DNA from 2 places in the Anaerospora sp. genome. Region 2 is predicted to be linked to the other one. Evidence: a T-box and tRNA genes for the amino acid it is inferred to sense, from the RefSeq annotation. Region 2 holds a T-box; the other holds one or more tRNA genes.
The links. A T-box is a leader RNA that pairs with one kind of tRNA and senses whether it is charged. The one in region 2 lies ahead of ileS (isoleucine--tRNA ligase), so its partner is inferred to be a tRNA-Ile.

Region 1: it has a tRNA-Ile gene. The T-box ahead of ileS (isoleucine--tRNA ligase) is inferred to sense a tRNA for this amino acid. The anticodon was not compared.

What each region holds. Positions count from the first base shown of each region.
Region 1 is NZ_DALZUO010000011.1:92,341-102,513, reverse strand. It holds gene ppsA (phosphoenolpyruvate synthase) at 1-319, shown strand, start outside; gene RTR76_RS11110 (helix-turn-helix transcriptional regulator) at 416-1,063, shown strand; gene RTR76_RS11105 (pyruvate, water dikinase regulatory protein) at 1,078-1,890, shown strand; gene RTR76_RS11100 (LptA/OstA family protein) at 1,944-2,420, opposite strand; gene RTR76_RS11095 (deoxyguanosinetriphosphate triphosphohydrolase) at 2,521-3,519, shown strand; gene dnaG (DNA primase) at 3,760-5,574, shown strand; gene rpoD (RNA polymerase sigma factor RpoD) at 5,638-6,747, shown strand; tRNA gene RTR76_RS11080 (tRNA-Asn) at 6,809-6,884, shown strand; tRNA gene RTR76_RS11075 (tRNA-Ile) at 6,940-7,014, shown strand; tRNA gene RTR76_RS11070 (tRNA-Glu) at 7,025-7,099, shown strand; gene RTR76_RS11065 (class I SAM-dependent methyltransferase) at 7,233-7,934, shown strand; gene RTR76_RS11060 (Nif3-like dinuclear metal center hexameric protein) at 7,910-9,028, shown strand; gene thiE (thiamine phosphate synthase) at 9,049-9,702, shown strand; gene RTR76_RS11050 (iron dependent repressor, metal binding and dimerization domain protein) at 9,914-10,173, shown strand, end outside.
Region 2 is NZ_DALZUO010000014.1:31,302-41,474, reverse strand. It holds gene proC (pyrroline-5-carboxylate reductase) at 1-700, shown strand, start outside; gene RTR76_RS12510 (YlmH/Sll1252 family protein) at 697-1,482, shown strand; gene RTR76_RS12505 (DivIVA domain-containing protein) at 1,508-1,960, shown strand; T-box leader at 2,029-2,245, shown strand; gene ileS (isoleucine--tRNA ligase) at 2,282-5,068, shown strand; gene RTR76_RS12495 (DUF5665 domain-containing protein) at 5,170-5,472, shown strand; gene RTR76_RS12490 (TraR/DksA C4-type zinc finger protein) at 5,527-6,171, shown strand; gene RTR76_RS12485 (TVP38/TMEM64 family protein) at 6,397-7,107, shown strand; gene RTR76_RS12480 (DUF362 domain-containing protein) at 7,233-7,400, shown strand; gene RTR76_RS12475 (methylglyoxal synthase) at 7,666-8,043, shown strand; gene lspA (signal peptidase II) at 8,076-8,528, shown strand; gene RTR76_RS12465 (RluA family pseudouridine synthase) at 8,525-9,448, shown strand; gene pyrR (bifunctional pyr operon transcriptional regulator/uracil phosphoribosyltransferase PyrR) at 9,466-10,017, shown strand; gene ylbJ (sporulation integral membrane protein YlbJ) at 10,074-10,173, opposite strand, start outside.

The sequences.
Region 1 (10,173 bases), on a different contig from region 2:
GCTGGTGCTTGGTTGTGACCGTGATAATGAAACAGTATCTCACATCTTCAGTGAAAGGGATTTAGCTGTTAAGCGTGCGATCCGTCACTTAATTGAAGTCGCTCACCGCGATGGTAAAACAGTGTCTATTTGCGGTCAGGCTCCAAGCGTATATCCTGATTTTACAGAGTTCTTGATTAAGAGCGGCATCGATTCTATTTCAGTTAATCCTGATGCGGTGAAAGCAGCTAGACGGCAGGTGGCCCAGGTTGAACAGCGAATCATGCTGGATAAGCTTACCGGCCGCGGAATTGCCGATACGACCGACTATACCTGGTAGAAAAAAAACATCCGGCTTTTGCCGGATGTTTTATACTCATATAGAGGAATTACTCTAATTTTAGCGTATTGTTACAGATATCTGTCGAGGAAAGGAGTGTTAACTATCGCTTTAACGCCACGGCAGGAGAAAATGGCTGAGATTGTAAGAACAAATGGACCAATAACCGGCGAGCAGATTGCGGAGCGGTTAAATGTCACTAGAGCTGCCCTCCGGCCTGATTTAGCTATTCTCGTTATGGCTGGTGTAATTGATGCCCGTCCTAAAGTAGGGTATTTCTATGTTGGCAAAAACAGCTTATCTGTGCTGGCAGAAGAAATTGAACGTTTAACTGTACGGGATGTTCAATCCTTACCGGTAGTCGTAGCACCGGGTTCAAGTGCATATGATACGGTCGTTACCATGTTTCTGGAAGATGTGGGAACGGTATTTGTGGCTGAGCAAGGAATATTAGTAGGAGTCGTTTCCCGTAAGGATCTGCTCAAAGTTGCTATCGGCAATAGTGATTTGCAAAAAATGCCGGTAAAAGTTCTCATGACGCCAATGCCCAAATTAGTGGTGACCACCCCTGAAGAATCGGTGCTGGCGGCAGCAAAAAAATTGATTGATCATGAAGTAGACAGCCTGCCTGTTGTTCGTCCGCTTAATCTGCCTGATGCCAAAGAATATGAGGTAATCGGACGTCTGACAAAAACGAATATTACGCGGCTGTTTGTTGAGTTTGGAGAAGGAAAAAGGAGGTAAAAACCATTACTGCCTTGCCAATTATTTACGCTTTATCTGATTCGATCGGCGAAACAGCCGAAATGGTAGCACGTGCAACTGCCAGCCAGTTTGATGCGAGCCGGTTTGATATTATTCGCATTCCCTATATTAATTCGGTGCAGCAAATCGAAGAAACCATTCGCGAAGCTGCAAAACATCAAAGCCTTATCTGCCATACTATTGTTTCTCCCCATTTACGGGAGGCTTTACTTGATTATGCACAGCAGAACTCAATTCCCACCGTTGATATTATGGGACCAATGATGAATGCAGTGGAAAAACTGTCGAATTTGGAACCCAAAATGAAACCTGGTCTGATTCATAAACTGGATCAAGAGTATTTCAAACGAGTTGAGGCGGTGGAATTTGCAGTTAAATATGATGACGGTAAAAATCCGTGGGGTTTTTTGAAAGCGGATATTGTCATCGTTGGCGTATCAAGAACCTCAAAAACACCGTTAAGCATGTATCTGGCTCATAAAAAATTGAAAGTCGCCAATCTTCCGCTTGTACCGGAAGTACCCCCGCCGGAAGAACTGTTTCAAGTTCCTTCCCAGCGCATCGTAGGATTAGTCATTGACCCGTTCAAATTAAACTCGATCCGTTCGGAACGCCTGAAGGTTATGGGGTTAGGCGTTGATGCCAGCTATGCCAATCTGGAACGCATTTCAGAAGAGTTGGAATATGCCCGGGCAATTATGCGTAAAATACGTTGCCCGATTATTGATGTATCCAATAAGGCGATTGAAGAGACTGCTAATCGGATATTGGAAATTGCCCAAAAGAATGCGCAACAGCAAAAGTAAAAATTAAAGAGGCTGTAGGAACTTATGAATAAGTTGCCCACAGCCTCTTTGGCTTAAAAAAAGACATTGGTTTGCACATTGTAGTTTACACGATCAGCACTCCAGCAGTTATCGCCTTGCGTTACATTAACGTTGCCACTAAAGACAGCTACCTTTTGCTGCCAATTGTAATCAACGCTATCAGCGGTAATGGCAACTCCTGTCCGGGAAAAGTTGACTCCGCCGCTGATCTGCGCAAGCTTTTGACTTCCATACACATATACGCTGTCACCAGTAAAGTAAATGTCTCCCTGGGTGACAGATACACCGCCATTGGCCCAGACTTCCAGTGAAGCTAAATCAACCTTGGCCTGATTTGCTTTAATTATCCGGTTTCCGACTTCGATATAGACATTACCGTTTAATACGTAAAGACCTGTTGATACATCGAAATATGTACGGTCTGACTTAATTATCGGTTTAGCTGCTAAAGTAGTTCCTGTTAGTAAAATAATAATAAGTAATGTAGTAATCACTACCTTGTATCTCATTGAAGCACCTTCCTTTGTCATTATTATAGCAAAGATTGGTGATAATCGCCTATGTAAATAACTGGTTTTTGATATAATAAGGATAGGGGGTGCATAGAAAATGAATGTCCGCGAGCGTAGTGAAGAGCAGGAATACAAAATATTATCACCATTTTCTGCTAAAAGTCGAGAAGCTGTCAGGGATGAACCGGAAACTCCCTGTAATTTCCGTACCAATTATCAGCGTGATCGAGACCGGATTATTCATAGTAAAGCCTTCCGGCGCCTAAAACATAAGACGCAGGTTTATATAGCGCCAGGAGATCATTACCGCATGCGAATGACTCACAGCTTAGAAGTTGCACAGATTTCGAGAACGATTGCCCGCGGCCTCATGCTTAATGAAGATTTGACAGAAGCTATTGCGCTAGGGCATGATGTGGGGCATACCCCTTTTGGACATTGTGGCGAGTATGCTTTGCAGGAAATCATTGGCCATTACAACCACAATGAACAAAGTCTGCGGATTGTTGAGTATTTGGAGCGGAATGGGCAGGGATTAAATCTTACTATAGAGGTAAAGGATGGAATCGTTAATCACACTGGTCCTAACAAACCGTCAACTTTAGAAGGCAACATTGTTAGAATTGGGGATAGAATTGCCTACCTTTGCCATGATTATGATGATGGTATCCGGGCGAATATGCTGCTGCCAGATCAGCTGCCCCAGGGGGTTAGCAGTATTTTAGGCACGAAACCATCAGAAATGATCACAGTTATGGTTGCGGATATGATTCATTCTTCGGAAGGAAAAAACGAAATTCAAATGTCGTTACCCGTACAAAAGGCAATGGATGAATTTCGTCAATTTATGTTTGCGAACCTGTATCGTTCACCTGCACTGGAACCTGACCGCAAGAAAGCAAAATATGTAATCCAAAAACTATATGACTATTATATGTCTTTTCCCGGCGGTTTGCCTCAAGAGTTTATTGACCGTCAAAAGAGATGGGGACTACAGGCAACTGTGATTGATTATATAGCAGGCTTAACAGACCTGTATGCCATTAAACTCTTTCAAGATTTTTTTATCCCTTCTTTGTGGCGGGAACAAGTATAAACGAGCAGCTCTACTGATGTAGAGCTGCTTTTATTAGCAAAAATATTCCTGGTTGTCAAGAGGAAAAAAGGATATTTGCTATTTGTATTGAATATTATTAGTTAGAATAGAGAAAGACGATTTACATGTAAGTTTATTGGAAAGATTATGGAAGGATTATGGAAAAAGATGTAGAATTAAGTCTCAAACATTCATTTTATTTCATAGTCATATTATGGTAAGCCTGTTAGGATGGTTTAATTGAAGAACACTCTTTATGATGAGTTTGTCGACAGGGTGCGGACGGAGAGCGATATTATCAGCGTTATTTCCGAATATATTCCCCTTAAAAAAAAGGGGAAAAATTTTTGGGGTTGCTGTCCATTTCATAATGAGAAAACACCCTCTTTTTCCGTTGCTCCTGACAAAGGTTTTTTTTACTGCTTTGGCTGCCAGGCAGGGGGAAATGTTTTCAATTTTCTCATGAAAGTTGAAAACATTAGCTTTTTAGAAGCAGTAAAGAAGATGGCGCAAAAACTGAATATCCCTTTGCCCGAGCAAGAGAAAAGTGAGTTTGAAATTAACCGGGAAAGGGAAATGGCTCAGTTATACCGGGTAAATGAAATGGCGCGTGACTTTTTTTATAATTGTCTTACTAAGACCAGTTATGGAAAAGAGGCGCTTGTTTATCTGACATCCAGGGGGTTAACGAAAGCCGGAATTGAACAATTTAAAATTGGTTTTGCTCCTCCCGGTTGGGATAAACTATCATTAGCTTTTCAAGAACGTGGTTTTGATCAGGAACTTCTGCTGCGAGCGGGGCTAGTGAGCAGCCGTCCAACAGGGGAAGGAAGTTATGACCGTTTTCGCAATCGTATCATATTTCCAATCTGTGATGCACGGGGAAGAGTGATTGGCTTTGGCGGCAGAGTAATGGATGATAGCCAGCCTAAATATTTAAACTCACCTGAAACGGTATTGTTTAATAAAAGGCAAACTTTGTTCGCTTTTGATCAAGCCTGCAAATCCATACGTGATTTGGGGCAGGCTATTGTGGTAGAAGGATATATGGATGCCATAACAGCTCATGAAGCAGGGGCAAAAAATGTGGTGGCTTCATTAGGTACAGCATTTACGCCGGAACAAGGCCGGTTGCTTTTGCGGCAGGCAGCAGAGGTTGTCTTTGCATATGACAGTGATGCGGCTGGTCAAAATGCGACATTGCGGGCCTTGGAAGTCGTCAGGACTTTGGGCATCACGATCAGGATCGCCTCCGTTCCGGATAGCAAGGATCCTGATGAATTTATTCGTAAGAATGGTATTGAGCAATTTCAGAGTTTTATTCAGCGGGCTCCGGGACTACTGGATTATCAGATTCAACAGGCATTAAAAGATACGGACTATTCCCGCCTTGAAGGCAAAGTCGCTGTTGTGGCGAAAGTATTGCCGGCGTTAATTCAATCTAACAATGCCGTTGAAATTGACGGACACATTACACGGTTATCCCAGCTCCTCAGTATTGATGAAAGCGCTATTCGCAGCGAATTTAATAAATATGCAACAAATAATAAAAAGGATAAAATTGTAAAAACGGGGAAGAATGGATATAATACAACAAGTGTCTCGGTGTCAAGGCGTGCCGTACAAAAAAATTCTGCCGCCGAGCAGCACCTAATCCGCTTAATGTGTGAAGATCCTGCCCTTATCTCCTACGTACAAGTCCAGCTTTCAACCGATGATTTTCAGGATGAAAGCCGGCGGGAAATACTCACCTCCTTATTTCATGCGTACAGTTCAGGAAATCAACTAGCGCCGGCTGCTTTAGCCAATTCGCTAAGTGAGAAAGCCAATATCGAACTGTCACATATTATGCTTATAGATGAACAAACCAGTGATGTTACCCGAATGGTTGATGATTACATTAAAGCGATTCGGCTGACAAGTCTTAAAACCTTATTTGAACAACACCGGCTGCGAGCCGATGAATTAGAACGTTTGGGGGATAGTCGCTTTCAGGAGGAATTAGCTGAAAGCAAACGAATTAATGATGAAATTAAACTATTGCTTCAGTCATAAGACTATTAGTGCAGATAGCATGAGCTCAACTCATCAGACGTGCCAAAGGAGGGGGGAGTAACAATGACCGAAAAGAAAAGTGTTTCGAGTGAACATGTAAATGAGTTATTGCATAAAGGTAAAAAACGCGGCGGTATGCTGACATACGCAGAAATCATGGATACTCTCCAAGGTGAAGATTTGTCACCTGATGAAATTGATGACATGTATGAAGTTTTTACGACTAAAGGCATTGAAATTGTTGATGAAATTCCTGATGTAGAAGTATTTGAAGGTCCTGATCAGGCTGAGATTGAAACTGCTCCGGAAGAAGTAGATATTGATCTAAGCATTCCTGAGGGCATCAGCATTGACGATCCTGTTCGGATGTATCTGAAGGAAATTGGCCGCGTTCCACTGCTTACTGCTGATGAGGAAATTAATCTCGCCAAACGTATGGAACAAGGCGATGAAGAGGCAAAGCGCCGTCTGGCAGAAGCAAACTTACGGCTTGTTGTTAGTATTGCTAAACGCTATGTAGGAAGAGGCATGCTCTTTTTGGATCTTATTCAAGAAGGTAACCTTGGACTCATTAAGGCCGTTGAGAAGTTCGATTACAATAAAGGCTATAAATTCAGTACGTATGCTACCTGGTGGATTCGGCAGGCAATTACCAGAGCAATCGCCGATCAGGCGCGTACCATTCGTATACCGGTGCACATGGTGGAAACAATTAATAAATTGATTCGTGTTTCCCGTCAACTCTTGCAGGATAAAGGCAGAGAGCCTTTGCCGGAAGAAATCGCTAAAGAAATGGATATTAGCGTTGAACGGGTTCGTGAAATTATGAAGATAGCCCAGGAGCCTGTTTCACTTGAGACACCGATCGGTGAAGAAGAAGACTCTCATCTTGGTGATTTTATTGAAGATCAGGATGCACCGGCACCTGCGGAAGCGGCTTCTTTCATGCTATTAAAAGAGCAGCTCGAAGAAGTGCTGGAGACATTAACTCCAAGGGAAGAGAAAGTTCTTCGCTTACGGTTTGGTTTGGATGACGGCAGAGCACGTACTTTGGAAGAAGTCGGTCAGCATTTTGGTGTAACTCGTGAGCGAATTCGTCAGATTGAGGCAAAGGCACTTCGGAAGCTCCGCCATCCCAGTCGTAGTAAAAAGCTAAAAGATTTTCTTGAATAAATATTAAAAAAACCTTGACGGCTAGTTAACATTGTTGTACAATATGTTATGTCGATGCCGTTCCTCGATAGCTCAGTTGGTAGAGCAATCGGCTGTTAACCGATCGGTCGTAGGTTCGAGTCCTACTCGAGGAGCCATTTTTGTTTTGTATAAACAGGCTTTCGCTCGAAAACCTGTTTTTCAATGTCTTTTGGGCCTATAGCTCAGCGGTAGAGCAGCCGGCTCATAACCGGCTGGTCCCTGGTTCGATCCCAGGTGGGCCCACCATTACATATTCGGCCCGTTGGTCAAGCGGTTAAGACACCGCCCTTTCACGGCGGTATCAAGGGTTCGAATCCCCTACGGGTCACCAAAAGGTCACTAAGCCATCCATTATGGATGGCTTTATTTATTTGCAGGATTTATAGAAATATTGCAGAAGTTTTGTTTCATACTATAGGGAGCCTGTTAGCAATAGGCACTCTAACATTCTGGGAGGCAGTATATTGAATTTAGGAGAACGACTAACAGCGATTGCCGAAAGAGTTCCAAAGGGAGCTGTTGTGGCTGATATTGGTACTGACCATGCCTATTTACCAGTCTATTTGCTTCAGCAGGGGCTTATATCACATGCGATAGCCGGTGAAGTGAATGAAGGCCCTTATCGGGCAGCCTGTCAAATCATTGACCGTCTGAATTTGAGCAAACAAATTGATCTTCGCTTTGGAAGTGGTTTTGCCGTGTTGAAGGCGGGTGAAGCAGACACGGTTACAATTGCGGGTATGGGAGGAACAACCATTATTGATATACTGACTGCCCATCCGTCAGTCACAAGTGAATTAAGAAGGATGATTCTTCAGCCAATGATCGGAGCTTCTCTCGTGCGCCAGTGGCTGGTACAAAACGGCTGGTATATAACAGATGAAACCCTGGTAGAAGAAGAAGGCAAGCTCTATGAAATTATTGCTGCCGAGCAGGGGGATTCGCCTTTTCTTGAGTCGGTTCTGTATGAAATAGGTCCTGTGTTATGGGCACAGAAGCCGATACTCCTAGCGAAGCACATCTTTCAGTTGATTAAGCAAAAGCAGTATGTCTTAGCAGAAATGAATGTCAGCCCAAAGGCGAGGCAATCGGTTAAATTCCGGGAATACCAGGAGAGCTTGGCAAAGCTGGAGGAAAAAGCATGTCAGTTAGCTGCAAAACTTTAATTGAAATGATGGAGCGATTAGCTCCTGTCGGTTTGGCTGAACACTGGGATAATGTGGGACTGCTTGTCGGTTCTCCTGATCAAATGGTCAGCAAGGTGCTTGTGACGCTGGATGTTACGCTGCCTGTGGCCCGTTATGCAGCACAACATGGTTATGAGCTTATTATTAGCCATCATCCTGTTATATTTAAAGCGTTAACCAGTATTCGCACGGACACTCCGCAAGGAGAGATTATGGCTGCATTATTAAAACACTCAATTGCCGTTTATTCTGCTCATACGAATTTGGATATAGCTGCAGGCGGAGTGAATGATGCGTTGGCTGGCCGCCTGCAATTGCAGCAAATAGAGCCGCTCCAGATAACAAATGAGGATAAGCTTGTTAAGATTGTTGTATATACTCCTTCTTCACATGTAGAGCAAGTGCGGGAAGCACTTTGTGAGGCCGGAGCGGGGCATATTGGCAACTACAGCCACTGTACGTTTCAGACTGCTGGTACCGGCACGTTTTTACCGCTGGCAGGCACTAAGCCGTTTCTTGGAGAAATAGGTCAATTAGAATATGCTGCAGAAAGCAGGTTGGAAACTATTGTGCCTCAATCGCTTAGCAAACAGGTACTATCGGCGATGTTATTAGCACATCCATATGAAGAAGCCGCTTACGATGTATATCCCCTTGCCAACAGCGGGGTTAGGCAGGGCTTAGGCCGGGTAGGCAGGCTTAACCGGCCGCGGGAGTTTCAGGATTTTATTAATGACGTTAAATCAGCATTAGGCATAGCTCATGTGACTGTTGCAGGGAATGTGAATAAGGTTATTGAGAAAGTCGCTCTTTGCGGCGGCAGCGGCGGCAGTTTGATTGGCTATGCAGTGGCAGCAGGGGCAGATGTTTTGATAACCGGCGATATTAAGTATCATGAAGCTCAGGAAGCTGTGGCTAAGGGCTTAATTGTCGTTGATGCCGGGCACTTTGCTACTGAGCAGCCTGTAATCGCGGTACTAGTTGAGTACCTACAAAATTGTTCGCGTGAAGCAGGCTGGGAAATTGCTATTCACAGTGATGTTATCAATCAGGATGTTTTTGCTAGGTATTAGAATTGGGAGGGGGCTTTTATATGCAAATTAAAGCTGCGATGAACAATTTTTTGACAACCGATCTATATGGTATTACTTCTGAGGAACATTCATTAGGGCGAAGTAATATAGATGTTGTGAGAGAATTGGTGGAAGCTGGTATTAAAGTGGTACAATACCGGGAAAAAGACAAAAAATCCCGGCAGATGTATGAGGAGTGCCTTGCTATTCGCGAAATTACCCGTCAAGCCAATGTTACTTTTATTGTTAATGATCATATTGATTTGGCATTATTAGTTGAGGCTGATGGAATTCATATCGGTCAGGATGATTTGCCGGTGCAGGCAGTTCGTCAGTTAATCGGCAATGAGAGGATACTCGGTTTGTCCACACATAAACCGGCTGAGGCAGAGGCTGCCGTACAAAGTGGAATTGTCGATTATATCGGCGTCGGACCGATTTTTAATACTGCTACCAAAAAAGATGTTTGCGCTCCTGTAGGTTTCAATTACTTACAATATGTAGTCGAAAATATTTCATTGCCCTTTGTGGCTATAGGTGGTATTAAGGAGCACAATATTGCGGAACTCAAACGTATGGGTGTGGCCCAATTTGCCTTAGTAACCGAGCTAGTCGGTGCTGCTGATATTAAAAAAGCAGTGCAAATATTGCGGCAGAGGCTGAATCAGTTATAATCTCTTAGAAATGGTCCTGATTCCTTAACTATTCATGGAGAAAGGCAACCGGAATTCGGTTGCCTTTTTTTGTATATATTTATTTTATATTTCAGTCCAATTGTAGCATGAAACGCATAGAATATAGTGAGATACCAACGCATTTTTTAATATGTGTGGTTATGACAATACAACGGGATTGAAAAAACATGGAATATTGAGGTGGACGACTATGGCAAGCAGCAAAGGAGAGAGCAAAAAAGAAAAAAATATCTTTGATTTGTCCCCTAGTCTGGAAGATTATCTGGAAGAAATATATCGATTTTCACTGACTCAGCCTATTGTCAGAGTATCTGAAATCAGTCAGAAATTAAATGTTGCACAACCATCTGTTACCAAAGCCCTTAGACGGCTAAAATTAAAAGAATGTATTACTTATCAGCGTTATGGGTTGATTGGCCTTACGGACAGAGGGAAGAAAATAGGCAGTTT
Region 2 (10,173 bases):
TAATCGTGCCAGGCGTGAATACTTGGAAGCTTCCTATGGTGTAACAGCCATTGCTGATAGCCAACAGCTTGCTGTGCAAGCCGATATTTTATTTCTTACTGTAAAACCGAATGTAGTTGAGCCATTGATAGCTTCAATTGCAACTGTGGTTTCTCCGAAAACGATAGTTGTTTCGGTAGCAGCCGGAGTCCGGCTTGCCACATTAGAAGAGAAGCTGTTTAATAATCCGATCATACGAGTGATGCCGAATACTCCAGTCGCAGTTGGCGAAGGAATGTCAGTACTTGCACTGGGCAGCCGGGCCTGTTCTGAGCATGGCGAGAAGGCGGCGGCTTTATTTAATGCTGTTGGTAAAACTGTTATGGCAGGAGAAGAACTTATGGATGCTGTAACGGGACTTTCCGGCAGTGGCCCGGGGTATGCTTTTGTACTCATTGATGCACTGGCGGATGCCGGTGTCAGGGTAGGACTGCCTCGCCAAATGTCGATTTTATTAGCTGCTCAAACATTGCTGGGCGCTGCTAAAATGGTTTTGGAGACAGGAGAGCATCCTGCTAAACTGCGCGATGCCGTTACTTCTCCGGGAGGAACGACGATAGCCGGTATTCATGTAATGGAACAGCGGGGCGTACGGGCTGCTCTGAGTGATGCGGTAGCAGTTGCTTGTGAAAAGTCTCGTGAAATGGGGAGGCTTAAGTGAGCGAGAGAGAAAAAATCATCCGTTATTATCGAGCCAGCGGTGATGCTGAATTAGCTGCCAAACTAATTGACCTAGCAGACAATTCCCTTCGCAGCCGTAAATACCGGGTTAGCGAATTTCTTGACCCCTATGGCTATAGTGTTGCTGAAACAATCGTTGCCCATTATCCAGGCCTTTCCTTACAGGGAGAAGGCGGATACAGTGGTGCTGAGCGGGTGCGCGTTGTTTTTATCGAGCCTGATTTTCCTGGCAAGATTGATTATTCAATTACGGCACTGTCCGTTACCTGGGATGGCCGGCATCATCAGCTTGGACACCGGGATATTTTGGGCGCACTGATGAGCCTTGGTGTAAAAAGAGAGCTCTTTGGTGATATTATTTTAGTTGGTGATAGCTGCCAAATCATTGCAGATACAACAATCGCGAATTATATTATGCAGAACTTGCTTAAAATAGCATCAGCTTCTGTACAAGTACAGGTAATCGAACTGTCTGCTGTTCAGCCTCGGGAAGAAAAAATGAAGGAAATCCGATCAACTGTGGCATCGCTTCGGCTTGATACCGTTGCAGCAGTTGGGTTTGGTACTTCCCGTACGAAAATGACCTCTGAAATAGAGGCTGATAAAGTAAAGGTCAACTGGCAGCAGGCTAAAAGTGCTTCTCAAGCGGTTAAAACAGGAGATATCATTTCTATGCGCGGACGGGGGCGGGTAGAAGTATGTGAGATTATCGGACAAACTCGTAAAGGCCGAATCAGCCTTGTGTTAAGGCGGTTCGTATAAGTCACCATGCAGGGAGGGTTGAGACATGCTAACACCATTAGATATTCATAACAAAGAGTTTAAGCGCAGTTTCCGAGGATACAGTGAAGAAGAAGTAGATGAGTTTCTGGATCGCGTTATTAAGGATTATGAGCAGTTGTACCGTGATAATATGGAATTGAAGGAAACGTTAGAGCGAATCAACAGCAAGCTGGAACATTATCAGCACATGGAAAACACCTTACACAATACGCTGGTTATTGCACAGGAAACCGCTGAGGAAGTCAAGCTAAACGCTAAGAAAGAAAGCGAATTGCTGATGAAGGAAGGCGAAGTTAGAGCGCAAAAGCTGGTAGATGAGGCGACTCTTAAAGTTCGGCGTGCACTGAATGAATATGAAGACTTAAAGAAACAAGCCAATGTATATAGAACCAGGATGTTAACCCTGGTTCAAGCACAGATGGAAATGTTAAAGACCAGTCAGGAAGATGAAAACTAATTGACTATATTTGACTTATTTTATCTGCCTTTGTATAATGAATAAGAGTATTTTGTATTGTTATATCAGTAAGAGTTATGATGGAGACAGTAGTTACAAATCTGTTCTACAGCGAGCCGGAGATTTGGTGGAAGTCCGGCGGACGATTGCAGCGAAGATCACTCCTGAACTGCAAACCGAACTGCAAGCAGGCAGTAGGTTTTGCCGGTTTACTACCGTTATTAGTTGCACGAGTGACTTTTGTCATTAGGGTGGTACCACGGGAACAAACCTCTCGTCCCTTATTAGGGATGAGAGGTATTTATTTTGGAGGTGTTTTTATTGGATTATAGTAAAACGCTGAATTTACCACAGACCGAATTTCCAATGAGGGCAAATTTGCCTGAAAGAGAACCACAAATGCTTGCTTATTGGTCTGATGAGAATATTTATGAAAAAAAATTAGCTCACAATAAAGGAAAGACTAAATTTGTGCTGCATGACGGCCCTCCCTATGCAAATGGTAATATCCACATTGGGACAGCTTTAAATAAAATTTTAAAGGATATTATTGTAAAATATAAATCGCTTCAAGGTTTTGATGCACCTTATGTGCCTGGCTGGGATACGCATGGTCTTCCAATCGAGCATGCAGCTATCAAAATCCTGGGGCTTAACCGTCATGAATTGAATCCACTTGATTTGCGTCGTGAATGTAAGCAATATGCCTTAAAGTGCCTCGATATGCAGCGGGAAGATTTCAAACGTCTCGGTGTTAACGGGGATTGGGAAAATCCTTATGTAACGCTGTATCCGCAATATGAAGCAAAGCAAATAAAAGTATTTGGTGAAATGGCTAAACAGGGATACATCTATAAAGGCCTTAAGTCGGTTTATTGGTGTACTTCTTGTGAAACGGCATTGGCTGAAGCCGAAATTGAGTATGCTGAAAAGAAATCCCATTCCATATATGTTAAATTCCCAATAATGGATGATAAAGGCAATTTGCCGGTGGGTGTAAATTCCGAGCAGGTTTATGCAGTGATCTGGACAACGACTCCCTGGACTATGCCGGCTAATGTAGCCATCTGTGTCAATCCGGAGTTGGATTATGTCTGGGTGGAAGCTGGTCAGGAAATTTATCTCTTAGCAGCCGGGTTAGCTGATTCTGTGATGAAAGCTGCCAAAATAGAAAGTTACACCATTTTGTCTACACTCAAAGGCGCTGACCTGGAGGGGATGGTTTTTTCCCACCCTTTCATTGAAAGACAATCGCCTATCGTCTTGGGTGATCATGTAACACTCGAACAAGGAACAGGCTGCGTTCATACGGCACCAGGGCATGGGCAGGAAGACTTTGAAGTAGGCATGAAATATGGCTTGCCGATCATAAACCCTGTTGATCATGCAGGGCGCTTTACTGCTGAAGGCGGAAAGTTTGAAGGGCTGCTTGTACATGATGCTAACGTTCCCGTTATTAAGGAATTGGCTGAACGGTCGATGCTGCTTGGCAAGGGTTCAGTAAAGCATCAGTATGCTCATTGCTGGCGCTGCAAAAATCCAATTATATACCGGGCAACAGAACAATGGTTTGCGTCTGTTGACGGCTTCCGCGATGCGGCGCTGAAGGCAATTGAGGCGGTTCAATGGATTCCTGAATGGGGTGAAGAGCGAATTCGTAATATGGTTCGTGACCGCCAGGATTGGTGCATTTCACGGCAACGTGTCTGGGGCCTTCCTATTCCGATTTTCTATTGTACAAAATGTAATGAACATATTATTAATGATGATACTATTCATGCTGTATCTGAGCTGTTTAGAGTAGAAGGATCGGATTCATGGTGGGCGAAATCGGCAGCAGAAATCCTGCCCTCAGGCTTTAGCTGTCCTCATTGCAGCCACGAGGAATTCCGCAAAGAAACAGACATTATGGATGTATGGTTTGACAGCGGTTCCAGCCATGCAGCAGTATTAGAAACCAATCCGGCTCTGAAATGGCCAGCCGATTTATATTTAGAAGGAAGCGATCAACATCGCGGCTGGTTCCAGTCGTCACTCTTGACGTCAGTAGCTACCCGTGGACGCGCTCCTTACAATGCTGTTCTTACCCATGGCTTTGTTGTTGATGGTGAAGGGCGGAAAATGTCCAAATCAGTAGGCAATACGATTTATCCGCAAGACGTAATTAAACAATATGGTGCTGATATACTGCGTTTATGGGTTGCTTCGGCAGATTATAAGGCTGATATTCGCATTTCTAATGATATTTTAAAACAAATGTCTGAAGTGTACCGGAAAATCCGCAATACGTTCCGCTATATACTTGGTAATTTAGCGGACTTTAATCCCGAAACAGACAGGGTTGAGTACGACAGCCTGCTGGAAATTGACCGTTGGGCATTACTTCGCTTGGAGCAAGTGCGGGAGAAAGTAACTCAGGCCTATGAAGCCTATGAATTCCATACGCTGTATCACACGGTTCATAACTTCTGTGCCATTGATCTAAGCTCGATTTATCTAGATATTCTCAAAGACCGTGTGTATACTGCTAACACGAATTCAGTAGAACGGCGTGCTGCCCAGACCACTATGTATGAGATTCTGGATACGCTTGTACGCCTGGTATCGCCGGTACTGACATTCTCAGCGGAAGAAGTATGGCAGCATATGCCTAAAGTAGCTGGAATGCCACAAAGCATCCAATTGGCCGAATGGCCGGTTTCTCGCAGTATGTATTTGGATAAACAGCTGGAAGAAAAGTGGAATAAACTGCTGAGTATTCGCAGTGAATTAACCAAAGCACTGGAACAAGCCCGCCGTACAAAGGTAATTGGTCATTCTCTCGATGCAGCTATTGCCATTTATGCTTCTGGTGAAATCTATGAGCAATTGAAGGCGTTGGGCGAAGAGCTTGCCACGCTTTTGATTGTTTCAAAAGCAAGTGTAACACAAGGAGACCAACAAGCGCCTGACAGTGCTTACCGTTCCAGTGAATTACCGCTGGCGGTAGTGGTAACTCCTGCGCAGGGAGAAAAATGTGAACGGTGCTGGATCTATAGCGATACGATTGGTACTGATACCGAACATAGTACTTTATGTGAGCGGTGTGCCAGTGTTTTGAAAGCTTAATTTTTTTCAAGTCGGTAAAGTTGTCTATGACTTTACCGGCTTGATTTTTTTTGATAGTACCGAAGATACTGGAGATACTAAATGAAGTGGAGGCCGATTTAATGGAAAAAGAGGGTAAACAGGCGGAATTCATGGCCGTTCAGCTTGAAAAATTAGTGAGGCAGCTTGAATCAATGCGTGTAGCTCAATATATGGAGCTGCTTGAAAAACCGGCTAGATTGATATTTATCAATTTCGTAGCTGGCATATCAAGGGGATTGGGCATTGCAATTGGCGCAACACTTGTATTTGCATTGATGATTGAGGGGCTGCGTCAGTTAATTCTGCTTAATATTCCTGGCATAGGAAATTTTATAGCTGATATTATTCGCATTGTAGAAAGCAAGAATGGCGGGACTTTTTAGAAAGCCCACAACATTTGCGTGCTGGTCAAGATTATTGATTAGAGGTGATCAGATTTGGAGCAGAAAAAAGTAGCAGGGTTTGTAAAGCAGCTTCAGAATGAAAAAACAAGATTGATTGAAGAAATTTCTGGTCTTGAAGAAAGCGGTTTAGAAAATACCATGGCTTATTCTGTAGGTGAATTATCTGTCTATGACAATCATCCGGCAGATATTGGTGATGAGTTATTTGAGCGCAGCAAAGACGTTGCCTTACGGGATAATGCGCATATATTATTACAGGAAGTAGAGGCAGCACTTGCCAAAATAGAGAGTGGCGATTATGGGATATGTGATACTTGTGGGAAAGCTATTTCTCTTGAACGGCTAGAAGCATTGCCGTCAGCAGCTATGTGCATCGAGTGCCAGCATGCAGCGGATGATGCCAGGCCAATGCCCCGCCCCTTGGAAGAGGCTGTACTTGAGCCGCCTTTTCAGCGTACATTTATGGATCAGAGCGGGTCTGATTTTGTGGGATTTGATGGTGAAGATGCATTGCAGGCAGTCCTTAAGTATGGCAGTTCTGATTCGCCTCAAGATATTCCTGGTTCACATGATTATAAAGCGCTCTTTCCAAATAGTGACGAGCATCAGGGCATTGTAGACAAGGCAGATGTCATTCCTCAGGACCCTGATGCTACTGAAAACAAAACCGAGCGTTAGTACCGTGTCAGCTCTAATCCAGTGAATAATGGCGGTCTATTTTCCACAACTCTTCGTTGTCGTCAGTCAACATGCATCCAGTATGCTTCCCTTCTCCGCCTCGATTTGCGAAAAATAGCCTCACCACTATCCTTCCGTTTTAGAGCTGACAAGGTACTAGGCGTGCTCGGTTTTATATTTCTTTGCCGGATGTGTATTTTGGTGATGAGGGAGGGCGGTTAACTAGTGATAGATCCGGCAACGACTAAATCTTATCTTGTAAAATTAGGCGTATTGGCACTAGCTTTTGCCGCCTATTTTTATTTGCCGGGGATTCAAGAATTTATCACTAATGGGCTGGCATACCTTCGGCTGCGAAATTTTGAGGGATTACGGCAATTTATTTTGGCGTATGGTGTTTGGGCTCCTCTGACGAGTATATCCTTAATGGCAATTCAGTCGATGGTGCCCCTTGTACCGGGAATTGCCATTACGATTACAAATGCGTGGATATTTGGCTGGGAATTAGGCGCTTTTTATTCCTGGATTGGTGCTTTGCTAGGTGCTACACTTGATTTTGGCATTGCCCGATGGTATGGCAGGCCGGTTGTCGAACGTTTTATTAGTGGTAAAATGCTTGATAAAGCGGATGGTTTTTTCAAAAAAAATGGTGTCTTGGCGGTGTTTATTACTCGTTTGACGCCAATAGTTCCTTTTAAGGTAATTAGTTATGGAGCCGGTTTAACAAAAATGCCGCACTTTCGTTTTGCTGTTGCTACTGGTATCGGGCAAACTCCGGCTATTGTCCTTTATTCCTTTATAGGCCAGAATCTAACACGCAGCTTGCGGGCTACGATTGCAGTAACTTCACTGCTGATGGTTTTAGGCTTTAGTGCGTATTATTTTCGTGATACGCTGGAAAAATATTTTTTTTCTGCTAACGATAAGGAGCCTTGATGGGGGATAAGAAAGTATTATTTTAGTGATATTAATAATTGTAGTGAACAATAATTTTTTTTTACTGTTCACTGGCAAATTTATGTTATAATGTAGTTAACAAAATATGGGGGGTGAATGAGTCAATGTACATAATTAACAGCGACTGTATTAAGTGCGGTGCATGTGCTTCGGTTTGTCCCGTAGGTGCTATTTCCGAAGGTGATGCCCAATACAACATCGATGAACAATGTATCGACTGTGGTTCATGCGCAGCTGTATGTCCCGTAGGAGCTATCAGCCCGGGTGAATAAATAATAAGTCCAGCTATTCGCTGGACTTATTATTTTTTGCTGCTTTTAAGAAATATACTACACTGACATCAAGCCGCTTTTCAGTTATTCTGGGAAGTATGGATATAGACTGATTGGATCACAATAAAATGCGCAGATTTTGAGGAATAGTGGTTTTGGGAACATAAAAAATAAACTTTAAAGCGCAGCATTTAGCTGGGCTTCTTTACGTTTGAGGAAATATTGAGTATCATGTAAATAATACCAGGAAAGCAGGTGGGAAATATTGAAAACAATTGCACTCATTGCCCATGATAGGAAGAAAGAAGATATGGTATTGTTTGTTCAGAAGCATTTGTCTATTTTACAAATGCACAATTTGGTTGCTACTGCCACTACGGGGAAACTAATCAAGGAAAACACCGGACTTGAAGTGACAACTTATTTATCTGGACCGCTCGGCGGGGACATGCAGATTGGGGCTTTAATAGCAAGCCAATCCATTGATATTGTCATCTTTTTACGTGATCCGCTGACAGCGCAGCCCCATGAACCGGATATAACGGCACTTCTTAGAGTGTGTGACGTTCATAATGTTCCGGTGGCAACGAATGAGTGCTGTGGACATATGCTGGTTGCAGCAATGCATAATCAAAATAATTAACCGGATAAGTTGTTGGATGGGAGAGAAGATATGTGCCGATATTAATATTGGCAATGGCAGTTGTAGTCATTGATCAATGGTCTAAATACTTTGTTCAAACGCATATGAGCCTGGGTATGTCCATTCCCGTTATACCCTCAGTTTTTCACTTGACTTACATATTGAATCCTGGTGCAGCTTTTGGTATCTTAGAAAACCAAAGAACATTCTTTGTCATCATCGGTCTGCTGATGATTGGTGCTGTATTGTATCTATATCCGCGCATTCCTGATAAAATGAAGCTGCTAAGATTGGGGACAGGCTTGATGATGGGGGGCGCAGTAGGCAATGTTATTGACCGGATTCAAACAGGCTATGTAGTAGATTTTTTTGATTTTCGCATTTGGCCGATATTTAATATTGCCGATATTGCTATTGTTACTGGCGTGTCATGTATTATTTATACTTTGGTATTTACCGCTGAAATAAAGGATGAGGCAAATTGAGCACCGAAAAACAGTACTGCCTGCAGGTAGCTGAAGCAGAAGAGAATCAGCGGGTTGACATTTACCTGGCGCAGCATATGGGAATCTCCCGCTCTCACGCGCAAAAAATAATTGCTGCCGGTCAGGTTTTGGTGAACAAAAAAATAATTAAAGCCAACTATAAGGTGGCCTGCAATGACAATGTGGAAGCATTGTTAGCTGAGGCTCAGCCTGCAGAAATCCGGCCTGAGTCAATCCCGCTGGATGTGGTATATGAAGATGATCATATGATCATTATCAACAAGCCGCGAGGGATGGTCGTACATCCTGCGGCAGGCAATTACAGCGGAACTCTGGTAAATGCCCTGCTGGAACATTGTCAGGATTTATCGGGAATTAACGGGGTGATACGCCCCGGAATTGTCCATCGTCTGGATAAAGATACATCAGGAGTGATGGTTGTTGCAAAAAATGACCAGTCTCATCTTAATCTGGCTTTACAGATAAAAGAACGCCACGCCAGTCGTAAATATATTGCTATTGTTCATGGAAATATTAAAGAGGAGCAGGGTGTGATTAATGCGCCAATTGGCAGGCATCCTGTTGACCGGAAAAAGATGGCTGTCGTTTTTTCAAATAGCAAGACTGCTATAACTCACTTCCGGACAATCGAAAGATTTGGCAATTATACAGTGGTTGAATGCAAGCTGCAAACGGGGCGGACTCATCAAATACGCGTCCATATGGCTCATATCGGTCACCCCGTAGTTGGTGATCCTAAATATGGTCCTGAAAAGCAGCATTTTACGATTGCGGGCCAGGCGCTGCATTCCGCGCAGCTATCCCTTGCTCATCCTGTCACAGGCGAGACGATGTGTTTTTCTGCTCCGCTGCCTGCTGATATGGAGATGATACTAGCTAATTTACGAAAAGGTAAGTAAAGAGAGGAGAATAAGAGATGCCGATTTTTACAGAGAAAACAGTAATTATGGATGCTCAGGCTATTCGCAGAGCAATCATTCGCGTTGCTCATGAAATAATTGAAAAAAATAAAGGTGTACATGAGGTTGTATTAGTAGGAGTTAGAACACGGGGAGTGCCGCTAGCCGAACGGTTAGCAGCAGAGATTGAAAGCATTGAAGGGATTAAAGTGCCGGTAGGAATACTCGATATTACGTTGTATCGTGATGATTTGTCGACACTTGGCCACCAGCCGATTGTTCATGAGACACAAATTGCAGCAGATATTAACGGTAAAAAAGTAATTCTTATCGATGATGTTTTGTATACAGGACGCACGGCAAGAGCTGCTCTTGATGCTTTAGTAGATATTGGCCGCCCAGAAGTGATTCAACTGGCGGTATTGGTTGATCGTGGACATCGCGAACTACCCATTCGTGCTGATTATGTCGGCAAGAATGTGCCTACATCCCGCAAAGAAATTGTCAGCGTTCAATTGGAAGCGGTCGATCAGGCTGAACAAGTTATAATTAAAGAAATCGTAGAATAATAAGATACCCGGTGCCATGTTCAATGTGCACCGGGTATCTATCTCACTGACACAACCTAGCTTTTTGCGTAAGAATACAGGGTTTTAATTAAATGCAGGGCAATGGACAGCGTAATAAGGATTCCAAAAAGCAGGAGGAACTGATAAAATACCTGT